One region of the Pseudomonas lyxosi genome, then DNA from elsewhere that is predicted to be linked to it. Evidence: predicted binding sites of a transcription regulator. Region 1 holds the regulator's gene; each other region holds the start of a gene.

Region 1 (3,197 bases):
CATGCTGGCGATCTGGCGCAGTAACTCCAGGTGCGCATCGGTAGCGGCTTGCGGGACCAGCAGAACGAACAGCAGGTCAACCGGAGCGCCGTCGATGGCGTCGAAATCAATAGGTGCATCAAGGTGCATCAGGGCGCTGATGGGCGAGGTGCAGCCCTTCAGGCGGCAGTGGGGAATGGCGATGCCGTTGCCAAAACCGGTTGAGCCGAGTTTTTCACGGGCAATCAGAGCCTCGAAGACATCTTGCATCTCCAGATCCGGCACTTCTTTGTGGATAAGGTTGGCAATTTGCTCGAGGGCTTTCTTTTTACTGCCGCCCGGCACGTTCACGAGGGAACGGCCGGGGGTCAGGATGCTTTCAAGTCGGATCATGGGTTGGGAGTGTTAACGACCGGTCGCGCCCTGGAGGAGGCTTTGGGTCTTTTCCTTATGCTTTTTGAGTTGTTTATCCAGCTTGTCGGTCAGTGCGTCGATCGCCGCGTACATATCGGTATGCTCCGCGTTTGCGACCACTTCATTGCCGGGAATATGCAGCGTGGCTTCGATTTTCTGCTTGAGCTTTTCGACCGTCATCGTGACCTGCACGTTGGTGATCTTGTCGAAATGCCTCTCTAATCGTTCGAGTTTTTCGCCGATGTAGGTGCGAAGAGGTTCGGTCACTTCCAGTTGGTGTCCACTGATGTTGACTTGCATACAGCTTCTCCTTCGTTGCCAGTGCATAAAGCGGCAGGCAGAAATGCCTGCCACTGGAACGCTGTGGCGTGGCTCTACATCAACCGCTTGCGTTCGCTCGAAGGCGCGATCCCGAGGGATTCGCGGTACTTGGCGACGGTGCGGCGAGCCACCTGAATGCCTTGTGCCTCCAGTAAACCAGCGATCTTGCTGTCACTCAACGGCTTTTTCTGATTTTCCGCGGCAACCAGTTTTTTGATGATCGCGCGGATCGCCGTGGACGAGCATTCACCGCCCTCGGAGGTGCTGACGTGGCTGGAGAAAAAGTATTTCAGTTCATATATGCCCCGTGGGGTATGCATGAATTTCTGCGTGGTCACCCGTGAAATCGTCGACTCGTGCATGCCCACCGCTTCGGCGATGTCATGCAGGACCAGCGGTTTCATGGCTTCGTCGCCGTATTCAAGAAAGCCGCGCTGATGCTCGACGATCTGAGTGGCTACTTTCATCAGGGTTTCGTTGCGGCTTTGCAGGCTCTTGATGAACCAGCGGGCTTCTTGCAACTGATTGCGCATGAAGGTGTTGTCGGCGCTGGTATCGGCGCGGCGCACGAAACCGGCGTATTGAGCGTTGACTCGCAGTCGTGGCACGGATTCCTGGTTCAGTTCCACCAGCCAGCGTTCGTTGTCCTTGCGTACGATCACGTCGGGAACGACGTATTCGGCTTCGCTGGACTCGATTTGCGAGCCTGGGCGCGGGTTGAGGCTCTGCACCAGTTCAATCACCTGGCGCAGTTCATCTTCCTTGAGCTTCATGCGACGCATCAGCTGGCTGTAATCGCGGCTGCCAAGCAGGTCGATGTAATCGGTGACCAGGCGTTTGGCCTCGACCAGCCAAGGCGTCTTGGCGGGCAACTGGCGCAATTGCAGCAGCAGGCATTCGCCCAGGTTGCGGGCGCCGATACCAGCGGGTTCGAATTGCTGGATGCGGTGCAGGACGGCTTCGATTTCGTCCAGTTCGATGTCCAGTTCCGGGTCGAACGCTTCGAGAATCTCCTCGAGGGTTTCGTCCAGGTAGCCCTGATTGTTGATGCAGTCGATCAGGGTCACGGCGATCAGGCGATCGGTGTCGGACATCGGGGCCAGGTTCAGTTGCCACAGCAGGTGGCTTTGCAGGCTTTCGCCGGCCGATGTCCGGGTGGTGAAGTCCCACTCGTCGTCATCGTTGCTCGGCAGGCTGCTGGCGCTGGTCTGGTAGACGTCTTCCCACGCGGTATCGACGGGCAGTTCGTTGGGGATGCGTTCGTTCCAGTCGCCTTCCTCGAGGTTATCAACCGTCGGGGCGGTTTCCTGGTAGGAGGGTTCCTGAATGTCTACGTTGGGTTGCTGTTCGGCTTTGTCGGCCAAGGGGTCGGCGTTATCGAAGTCGTCGCCTTCTTCCTGGCGTTCGAGCATCGGATTGGACTCCAGGGCCTCCTGGATTTCCTGTTGCAGGTCCAGGGTCGACAATTGGAGCAGGCGGATGGCCTGTTGCAGCTGCGGTGTCATCGTCAGCTGCTGGCCCATTCTCAAGACTAGCGATGGTTTCATGGCAGGGGCTTAACACCTTATTCGCCGGCGCACATGCGCCATCCACTACAGGGCGCCGGAGCGCCAAACATAAGCAAATTATATGCCCGAAACTGCAGCGTTTGCCTAGAGCGCTGTAACAATAAAAAAATGTTGATTTTTTATCGAGACAAGCGCTCGGGCAACCAGCCAGACACCTCAGTGCTTACAGGCGGAACTCATGGCCCAGATACACTTCCTTGACCAGGTCGTTGGCCAGGATGGTGGCAGAGTCACCTTCGGCGATCAGTTGGCCATCGTTGACGATGTAGGCGGTTTCGCAGATATCCAGGGTTTCACGGACGTTGTGGTCAGTGATCAGCACGCCAATGCCCTTGGCCTTGAGGTGATAGATGATCTGTTTGATGTCGCCCACCGAAATCGGGTCCACGCCGGCGAACGGTTCGTCGAGCAGGATGAATTTCGGATTGGTGGCCAGTGCCCGGGCGATTTCCACACGGCGGCGTTCACCACCGGACAGACTCATCCCGAGGTTGTCGCGGATATGGCTGATGTGGAATTCCTGCAGCAGGCTTTCCAGCTCTTTGCGACGATCGGCCTTGTCGAGTTCCTTGCGGGTCTCGAGGATCGCCATGATGTTGTCGGCTACCGAGAGTTTGCGGAAGATCGATGCTTCTTGCGGAAGATAGCCGATACCGGCCTTCGCACGACCGTGCATAGGCTGGTGGCTGACATCCAGGTCGTCAATCAGTACGCGGCCCTGATCGGCCTGTACCAGGCCGACAATCATGTAAAAGCAGGTGGTCTTGCCGGCGCCGTTGGGACCCAGCAGGCCGACGATCTGACCGCTGTCGATCGACAGGCTGACGTCACGCACGACCTGGCGGCTCTTGTAGCTCTTGGCCAGATGCTGAGCTTTCAGAGTTGCCATTACTGGGCCTTTTGCTCGTCGGTTTT
Region 2 (3,197 bases), 620 kb from region 1:
CCATCAGGGCGAGTAACCACAACCACTTCATACGAATCCTTTCGTCAAGGCGCCGGGCAGGGCGCGAGAGCGGCGGATTATCCATGGATGTGTGTCCGGGGGAAACGAGCGCCCACAAAAAAGGCCTCCCGAAGGAGGCCTCTTTTTTGTCACGCCGCTTGCGCAGGCGCTACCGGATCAGCAGCTGTAGTACAGCTCGTATTCCAGTGGGTGTACGAAGGTACGTACTTTGATTTCTTCTTCGCTTTTCAGGGCGATGTAAGCGTCGATGAAGTCGTCGCTGAATACGCCGCCTTTGGTCAGGAACGCACGACCTTTGTCCAGCTCTTCCAGGGCTTCTTTCAGGCTGCCGCAAACTTGTGGGATCTCTTTCGCCTCTTCAGGCGGCAGGTCATACAGGTTTTTGTCAGCAGCATCGCCAGGGTGGATCTTGTTCTGGATACCGTCCAGACCGGCCATTACCAGGGCAGCGAAGGCCAGGTACGGGTTGGCTGCTGGATCCGGGAAGCGAGCTTCGATACGGCGAGCGCGAGGGCTGGACACGTAAGGAATACGGATCGAAGCGGAACGGTTGCGAGCCGAGTAGGCCAGCATTACCGGAGCTTCGAAACCTGGGACCAGACGCTTGTAGGAGTTGGTCGACGGGTTGGTGAAGCCGTTCAGTGCTTTACCGTGCTTGATGATGCCGCCGATGAAGTACAGAGCGGTGTCGGACAGGCCGGCATAGCCTTCGCCAGCGAAGGTGTTCTTGCCATCTTTGGCGATGGACAGGTGAACGTGCATACCCGAACCGTTGTCGCCGTACAGAGGCTTAGGCATGAAGGTCGCGGTACGGCCGTATGCATCAGCAACGTTGTGTACGCAGTACTTCAGGGTCTGAACTTCGTCAGCCTTGGCCACCAGGGTGTTGAACTTCACACCGATTTCGTTCTGGCCAGCAGTTGCCACTTCGTGGTGGTGAACTTCGATGACCAGGCCCATTTCTTCCATGGCGTTGCACATGGAGGTACGGATTTCGTGGTCGTGGTCGAACGGCGGAACCGGGAAGTAGCCGCCTTTGACGCCTGGACGGTGGCCTTTGTTGCCGCCTTCCACGTCCTGGTCGGACATCCACGAACCTTGTTCGGAGTGGATTTTGAACATCGAACCGGAGATGTCAGACTTGAACTTCACTTCGTCGAAGATGAAGAACTCAGGCTCTGGACCAACAAATACGGTGTCGCCGATACCGGTCGACTTCAGGTATTCCTCGGCACGCTTGGCGATCGCACGTGGGTCACGGTCGTAGCCTTGCATGGTCGAAGGCTCGATCACGTCGCAAACCAGGATCAGGGTTGGCTCTTCGGTGAACGGGTCGAGAACGGCAGTGCTGTCGTCCGGCATCAGGATCATGTCGGAAGCTTCGATGCCTTTCCAGCCAGCGATGGAGGAACCGTCGAACATTTTGCCTTCTTCGAAGAAAGCTTCATCCAGCGCGTCGCGAGCCGGCATGGTCACGTGGTGCTGAGTGCCTTTGGTGTCAGTGAAGCGCAGATCAATCCACTTGACGTCATGATCTTTGATGAGTTGAACCGACTTCGACATAGTGTCCTCCGGGTGGCTTCGGGCTTAGTAGTGGATGCCCTTAGAATGTGGGTGATGCCGGCGCGAATACTCTGCCAAGGCAACCTGCCTCACAAGGGAGCAAATTGCATGCCAGTGCCCCACCATGGGTTTTTTGCCCCAATTTCACGCTTATAAAGGTGCAAAGCGGAGCAAAGCTGGAAATAGCGCCCCCTAATGTAGCGTCAAATCCAACAAATGACCCGTTTTGGTGCGTGCAAAACCTTCTGCACATTAACTGGTTAAACCTTGAGCAATTTCCGCTATAATCCGCGCCCCCCTTTTTCGGCTGGCCCAGCGCGCGCTGTTTTCATGAAACTAATCGTAAAAGTCTTCCCCGAGATCACCATCAAGAGCCGCCCGGTACGGATGCGTTTCATCCGCCAGTTGGCCAAAAACATCCGTACCGTGCTCCGCGACCTGGACCCGGCTGTGGTGGTGAACGGTGTGTGGGACAATCTCGAGCTGGAAACCCGCGTCAGCGAGCCCAAAGCCCTGAAGGAGATGACCGAGCGCCTGAGCTGCATGCCGGGCATCGCGCATTTCCTGCAGGTCGACGAATACCCGTTGGGCGACTTCGACGACATCGTCGCCAAGTGCAAGCAGCACTTCGGTGATGCGTTGGCCGGGAAGATTTTTTCGGTGCGCTGCAAGCGTGCCGGCAAACATGAATTCAGCTCGATGGACGTCGAGAAATACGTCGGCAGCCAACTGCGTCGTCAGTGCGGCGCCGCCGGAATCTCGCTGAAAGAGCCGGAAATCGAAGTTCGCCTCGAAATTCGCGACAAACGGTTGTTCGTGATCCACGGCCAGCACAACAGCATCGGCGGTTATCCGCTGGGTGCCCTGGAACAGACACTTGTGCTGATGTCCGGCGGCTTCGATTCCACCGTCGCCGCTTACCAGATCATGCGCCGCGGGCTGATGAGCCATTTCTGCTTCTTCAATCTGGGCGGACGAGCCCATGAACTGGGCGTCATGGAAGTCGCGCACTTCATCTGGAAGAAGTACGGCAGCTCCCAACGCGTGTTATTTGTGAGTGTGCCGTTCGAGGAAGTACTGGGAGAAATTCTCGGGAAAGTCGATAACAGTCATATGGGCGTAGTTTTGAAGCGTATGATGTTGCGCGCTGCTTCCCGTATTGCCGATCGGCTGGAGATCGATGCGCTGGTCACCGGCGAAGCGATTTCCCAGGTGTCGAGCCAGACGCTGCCGAACCTGTCCGTGATCGACTGCGTGACCGACAAGCTGGTCTTGCGTCCGCTGATCGCCAGTCACAAGCAGGACATCATCGACCTGGCCAACGAAATCGGTACTGCCGACTTCGCCAAGCACATGCCGGAATACTGCGGGGTCATCTCGGTGAACCCCAAGACCCACGCCAAGCGTCCACGCGTGGAGTACGAAGAACAACAGTTCGACATGGCAGTACTTGAGCGTGCGCTCGAGAACGCCAAACTGGTGCCGATCGATCGCGTGATCGACGAATTGGGCCAGGACTTGCAGATCGAAGAAGTCAGTGAAGCGCTGGCTGGTCAGATCGTCATCGACATCCGTCATCCGGATGCCGCTGAAGATGACCCGCTGGGCCTCGC
Region 3 (3,197 bases), 1.2 Mb from region 1:
GCCCCGTTCATCCTGGCGAAATTCTTCAGGAGGAGTTTCTTGAACAGTTGGGCATTTCAGAGTCGGCTTTCGCCCATTCGTTGAACGAACCGTTAAATGTGGTCAACGAAATCGTGATGCAACAGCGTTGTGTCAGTGCTGATCTAGCGGAGAAGCTATCTGGCTACCTGAACACCACGCCCGAATTCTGGCTGAACCTGCAATCGACTTACGATCTGCGTAAAGCCGAAATCGAACGTGGTCGCGCTTTGGCCACCTAAAGCGATTGCAGCATCCGCGAAGCACGCTTCCACCAGGGCGCACTCTCCGAACGCTGTGGCCGTTTCCCTTCCGCAAGCATGTGCGGAACATCCTGCAACCGAATCCACGGCTGGTTATTCCAGTGCAGCAAACTCAGCGACATCTCCGGCCAGTTCAGCAGGCTCAGTATCGGGCGTTCGCTTGACGTCGGTTGTTGGGCATCTCTGAGGGCTGGCACTACGTCGTGGGTCAGCCATTCGCGCAGGCCTCGGTATTCGGGGCAGTAGTGGTAGACGAGTAGGGCGTAGACGCCGGACTCGCTGATTAGCAGGGTGTTTTCGATGGTGCCGTGGGTGAGGACTCGCGCGGACTGATGTTGATCGGGGTCGAGTTTGCGGACGGCGCGTTCGTCGAGGTAGAGGCGAAGCAGACGGCCTAGGTCTCGGGCGCTGAACCAGGCCTGGTTTTCGAGGAGGAGGGCGTGGAGGTGGAGTTTGTGGCGGGTGAAGACGTGGGGGGACAGATAAGCGTCATCGCTATTCATTGATACAGCTCCTTTTGCTAAAGGGGCTGCCGTCAATCGTCGCCAAACGATTGGGGTGGCAGCTGTACGCGGGTTGGCGAACCGGAGCAAAAGGAACCCGGCAGATCCGAAGACCTCCCACGCACAGCCGCCATGACTCGAGAGATGGTCGTCGTGCGCCTTAAGCTTCCAGGTCGCCAAACCCAGCGCTGAATAATTCAGCTGAGGATGAGCTTAGGAACCTGGGCTTTGCGACGCTATCGGACGGCGGTGGTGATCTTTGTAGGACGTTGCCGAGATGGTGGCGGGGCGGCAGATCAGGAGATCGCAGCCTTCGGCAGCTCCTACAAGGGTGGTCTGTCCAGTGTGGGATGGCTGGAGGACCGAGGTGACCTTATTCGCGGGCAAGCCCGCTCCCACAGGGATTTGCAGTGTTATTCGGTTGGGGGATTCAGCTTCGCTTCCAGCTCCGCCACCTTCGCCTCAAGACTCTCCAACCGAGCCCGCGTCCGGGCCAGCACAACCATCTGGCTATCAAACTCTTCACGACTCACCAGGTCCAGCTTGCTGAAGCCGCTCTGCAGCAGCGCTTTAAACTGGCTTTCGATTTCGCTTTTCGGCAGTGGGGTGTCGCCGCTGAAGAGGCGGGAGGCGGTGCCGCTCAGGGCATCGAGGAAGTCTTTGGGCGCGAGCATGGGAAATGTCCTGTCTACAATGGCGGGCAGTGTATCACGCAGTGTCTATAGTCAATCTCGTAGTCAGGGGTGCACGCTTTTCGCGCATGGGGATGGACGGCCGCGCACTGTTGTTGTGCGTATCCGTTGGGCCATTTGCGTGAAGCTGCTTGCGGCAGCGACCAAAGGCTTGAAATCAGGGGGTTTTGGCGAGATGGCAAGCTTTCTGCTTAGTCAGTAGTAACCCATGCACTGATACAGTCGCTGTGACGAATGCAGTGCGCCAAGCGGAACGGGGGAAGTGTTTCGTGCGGAGTGGTTAGCAGGCGTCGGACGGGCAGGTAAGGCCGACGGTGCGTTACAAAGCCAGGCACTGCGCTTAGACTTGAGTCGGGTTTGTTTTCCTGGGGCAAGTCCACCAATTCGGGAGAGAGTTTTCATGAAGCTAGTCACTGCCATCATCAAGCCGTTCAAACTGGACGATGTACGCGAGTCGCTGTCCGAGATCGGCGTGCAGGGCATTACCGTTACTGAAGTCAAAGGCTTCGGCCGGCAGAAGGGTCACACCGAGCTGTATCGCGGCGCGGAATACGTGGTCGATTTCCTGCCAAAGGTGAAGATCGATGTCGCCATTGACGACAAGGATCTTGACCGGGTTATCGAGGCGATAACCAAGGCGGCCAACACCGGTAAAATCGGTGACGGCAAGATCTTCGTGGTCAATCTGGAACAGGCGATTCGCATCCGTACCGGCGAAACCGATACCGACGCAATCTAAGCCGCCACAAACCCAACGCCCCAGGAGAAAACAATATGACTCTGCGTAAATTCGCAGGGCTAGGAGCCCTGTTGTCCCTCGTAATGCCCGGCCTGGCTATGGCGGCAGACGAAGTGGCAGCCCCAGTCCTCAACTCCGGCGACACCGCCTGGATGATGACCTCGACAGCCCTCGTGCTGTTCATGACCATTCCCGGCCTCGCGCTGTTCTACGGCGGCATGGTTCGTTCCAAAAACATTCTTTCCGTGATGATGCAGTGCTTCGCCATTACCGGCCTGATCAGCATCCTGTGGGTCATTTATGGCTACAGCATTGCGTTCGACACCACCGGCATGGAACAGGGCGTCATCAACTTCAACTCGTTCTTCGGTGGCATGGGCAAGGCTTTCCTCGCCGGTGTCACGCCATCGAGCTTGACCGGTCCCGCGGCGCTGTTCCCTGAGGCGGTGTTCGTCACCTTCCAGATGACGTTCGCCATCATCACCCCTGCGCTGATCGTCGGTGCCTTTGCCGAGCGGATGAAGTTCTCCGCCATGCTGATCTTCATGGGCGTCTGGTTCACCCTGGTTTATGCACCGATTGCGCACATGGTCTGGTCCGGTAACGGCGGCCTGTTGTGGGACTGGGGCGTGCTGGACTTCGCCGGCGGCACCGTGGTGCACATCAACGCCGGTGTGGCCGGTCTGATTGCCTGCCTGGTACTGGGCAAACGCAAAGGCTTTCCGACCACCCCGATGGCGCCGCACAACCTCGGTTACACCTTGATGGGCGCTGCCATGCTGTGGGTTGGCTGGTTCGGCTTCAACGCCGGCTCCGCCGCAGCGGCCAACGGCACTGCCGGTATGGCGATGCTGGTGACCCAGATCGCAACCGCCGCCGCGGCACTGGGCTGGATGTTCGCCGAGTGGATCACTCACGGCAAACCAAGTGCCCTGGGTATCGCTTCGGGTGTCGTGGCCGGTCTGGTTGCAATCACCCCAGC
Region 4 (3,197 bases), 1.9 Mb from region 1:
TTGAGCAGGCCCGACGTCCGCAGGTCATTGAAACCGTCCTTACGCATCTGGATATCGATTTCCAGTGAGTTGCCTTCGGCCATGATCAGCCGTTGCAGGTCCGGGGTATTCTTCACCACTTCATAAATCCCTACTCGCCCTTTGTAACCGTTGTTGCAGTGATCGCAACCGACTGGCTCATAGATCGTGAATGAGCCGATCCGTTCCTCGGGGAAGCCTTCCTTGAGCAGCGCCTCCCGGGGAATCTCGATGGGTTTCTTGCAATGGCTGCATAGCTTGCGCGCCAGGCGCTGGGCGATGATCAGGCTGACCGAGGTAGCAATGTTGAACCCCTGGATGCCCATGTTGTGCAGGCGTGTCAGGGTTTCGGCGGCGCTGTTGGTGTGCAGGGTCGACAGCACCAGGTGCCCGGTCTGGGCAGCCTTGATGGCTATTTCTGCGGTTTCGAGGTCACGAATCTCGCCAACCATGATTACGTCCGGGTCCTGACGCAGGAACGAGCGCAGCGCCTGGGCAAAGCCCAGTCCCTGCTTGGGATTGACGTTGACCTGGTTGATGCCTTCCATGTTGATCTCTACCGGGTCTTCGGCGGTGGAGATGTTGATGTCCACGGTGTTGAGGATATTCAGACCGGTGTAGAGCGACACGGTCTTGCCCGAGCCGGTGGGGCCTGTCACCAGAATCATCCCCTGTGGCTGCTTGAGGGCGGCCATGTACAGGTCTTTCTGGTCCTGCTCGTAACCGAGGGCATCGATGCCCATTTGTGCGCTGGACGGGTCGAGGATCCGGATCACCACTTTCTCGCCCCACAGGGTCGGCAGGGTGTTGACCCGGAAGTCGATGGACTTGCTCTTGGACAGGCGCATCTTGATCCGCCCGTCCTGTGGTTTGCGTCGCTCGGATATGTCGAGACTGGCCATGACTTTCAGTCGCGAGGCGATGCGGTTGGCCAGTTGAATCGGCGGCTTGGCGACTTCACGCAGCATGCCGTCGGTGCGCATCCGCACGCGGTAGGTTTTTTCGTAGGGCTCGAAATGCAGGTCGGAAGAGCCGCTCTTGATCGCGTCGAGCAACATCTTGTGGACGAAGCGCACCACGGGTGCGTCGTCGGCGTCTTGTCCGCCAATGGAATCCTGCTTGTTGTCATCGATCGACTCGATGTCCACACCATCAAGGTCGACATCGGCCATGTCTTCCAGGCCGGTGCTATGGCTATCGAAGAATTTTTCGATGGCGTCGCTGAGCTTGTCGTCCTCCACGAGGATGGCTTCGGTATTCAGCCCGGTGCTGAACTGGATGTCATTGATGGCTTGCTGATTGGTCGGGTCGGAAACGCCCACGAACAACTTGTTGCCGCGTCGCCAGAGGGGCAGGGCGTGGTGTTGGCGGATCAGTTTCTCGCTGACCAGACCCTTGGGTTGGGTTTCCTTGTCCAGGCAGTTGAGATCAAGCAGTGCCATGCCGAAATGTTCTGACGCGATCTCGGCGACCTGGCGGCTTTTCACCAGTTTGTTCTGAACCAGGTAACTGACCAGGGGGATTCGATTGTGTTGGGCTTGCTGATACGCCTGTTGCGCGCTTTTGTCAGTGAGCAGTTCGGCCAGGACCAATTGCTTGGCCAGACCACTAAGGGCGATGTCATTCATTGGGATACCGGACGCAGACAGTTCATGACTTATAGCCTAGTCAAGCTGAGGAACCAAACCAGCACTGCTCAGGTGACAAAAAGTGTCAGATAGTGCGGATCCTGGGGGTAGGAAACGGCTTTGTGTCCATCGCACGCCCCGCCAACACGGGGCGTAGGGCTTGGCATGGGCTGTGCTGCGGCTAGTTCAGATCATGAGATTTCGACTCATGCATGGAGCTTGTCTATGAATACTCAGAAAGGTTTTACGCTTATCGAGCTGCTGATCGTGGTGGCGATCATCGGGATTCTGGCGACGTTTGCCATACCGGCGTACTCGAAGTATCAGGCGCGGGCGAAGATGACGGCGGGTGCAGCCGAAATTTCGGCGCTCAAGGTGAATTTTGAGGACGCGGTCAACTCGGGTACTGCGGCCCCGACTGTAGCCACTTTTGCTCCGAATGCTGGCGCTTCGCAGAATTGCACGATCACTGCCGTTGCTGGCGGTGCAGGCATTCTTTGCACAGTGAAAAGCCCGCCAGCGGTTATTGCTGGCGCGACTGTGACACTGACTCGAGACGCCACTAATGGTTGGTCATGCGCCACGAGCGTCGGTGCCGATTTCGCGCCAGCAGGTTGCACGCACCCGTAATTTGTAACGCGGTTAAAGCGGTTTGAAGTGCCTCTGTCGACAGACAGGGGCATTTTTTTAAGTGCGTATCAGGCTCGAGTACAAAAACCCCGATAATTCATGGCCTTAGGCCCAGGCCCAAAACCCGCAACTTGCATGTTGAAAAAATCAAAGTCATGCAATTTGCATGATTCCGAAAATTAGCCGTTTTCATAACGTATTGATTTATATAGATTTATTGTCTGTCTCTAACTTGGCACAACGTTCGCAATATCTCCAGTAACCCTGCTGACAAGACACGCAGCAGACTTTATGAAAAACAGGAGTTACTCGTATGAAGAAGTTCGCTATCGCTGCCGCTACTGCTACCGCGCTGACCCTGACCATGGCCAACGCTGCATTTGCTCAAACCCAGGCTACCCAGGCGCCCATGGTTCTGGCCGCCGGTGAAGTGACCGAAGCTAAAGAAGCTACTTCCGATACCTGGATCACTACCAAAGTCAAAGCAGACCTGGTGACTGAAAAAGGCATTCCTGGTACCGACATTAAAGTTGAAACCAACAAAGGCGTTGTGTCCCTGTCGTCCACCGTTGCGGTGACCGACGCTCAGAAAACCACCGCAGTGGCCATCGCCAAGAAAATCAAAGGCGTCAAAGCGGTCTCCGCTGACGGCCTGAAAGCCGAGTAAGGCAAGACTTCTCGCCTGGACTGGGAGAAGGCGCGACAGGCGGGCCGAGCTATACGTCTGCCGCATCTGGAGAGTTCATGCGAAGGCCATAAGGATGTGGCCATTACAGGCCCCGGCATTCGTGTCGGGGCCTGTTCTATTTGTGAGCGACGCAAAACCAAATGTGGTGTACTTAATTGCCGCGCTTGCTGGTGATCTGCTTCAAACGATTGCCTTCAAAACGCAGGTACTGGTACATCCCGCCGTTGGGCCCG

The links. Region 1 encodes sigma-54, which starts transcription at its own class of promoters, with help from an activator protein. Its sites were predicted from a motif close to ANTGGCATNNANNTTGCTNT; they were not measured.
Positions count from the first base shown of each region.
Region 2: a site for sigma-54 is predicted at 1,681-1,700, ahead of glnA (glutamate--ammonia ligase). Genes of this name have one in related genera too.
Region 3: a site for sigma-54 is predicted at 1,651-1,670, ahead of glnK (P-II family nitrogen regulator). Genes of this name have one in related genera too.
Region 4: a site for sigma-54 is predicted at 1,806-1,825, ahead of ACMXYI_RS02440 (pilin). Genes of this name have one in related genera too.

Region 1 is NZ_CP180481.1:2,436,708-2,439,904, forward strand. Features, by position in the region: gene ptsN (PTS IIA-like nitrogen regulatory protein PtsN) at 1-372, opposite strand, end outside; gene hpf (ribosome hibernation-promoting factor, HPF/YfiA family) at 385-693, opposite strand; gene ACMXYI_RS11250 (RNA polymerase factor sigma-54) at 768-2,261, opposite strand; gene lptB (LPS export ABC transporter ATP-binding protein) at 2,446-3,171, opposite strand; gene lptA (lipopolysaccharide transport periplasmic protein LptA) at 3,171-3,197, opposite strand, start outside.
Region 2 is NZ_CP180481.1:1,813,200-1,816,396, forward strand. Features, by position in the region: gene ACMXYI_RS08565 (hypothetical protein) at 1-31, opposite strand, end outside; gene glnA (glutamate--ammonia ligase) at 178-1,584, opposite strand; gene thiI (tRNA uracil 4-sulfurtransferase ThiI) at 1,915-3,197, shown strand, end outside.
Region 3 is NZ_CP180481.1:1,259,912-1,263,108, reverse strand. Features, by position in the region: gene ACMXYI_RS06020 (HigA family addiction module antitoxin) at 1-260, shown strand, start outside; gene ACMXYI_RS06015 (BRO-N domain-containing protein) at 257-784, opposite strand; gene ACMXYI_RS06010 (accessory factor UbiK family protein) at 1,198-1,458, opposite strand; gene glnK (P-II family nitrogen regulator) at 1,877-2,215, shown strand; gene ACMXYI_RS06000 (ammonium transporter) at 2,251-3,197, shown strand, end outside.
Region 4 is NZ_CP180481.1:509,771-512,967, reverse strand. Features, by position in the region: gene pilB (type IV-A pilus assembly ATPase PilB) at 1-1,646, opposite strand, end outside; gene ACMXYI_RS02440 (pilin) at 1,872-2,276, shown strand; gene ACMXYI_RS02435 (BON domain-containing protein) at 2,590-2,943, shown strand; gene ACMXYI_RS02430 (DUF2845 domain-containing protein) at 3,116-3,197, opposite strand, start outside.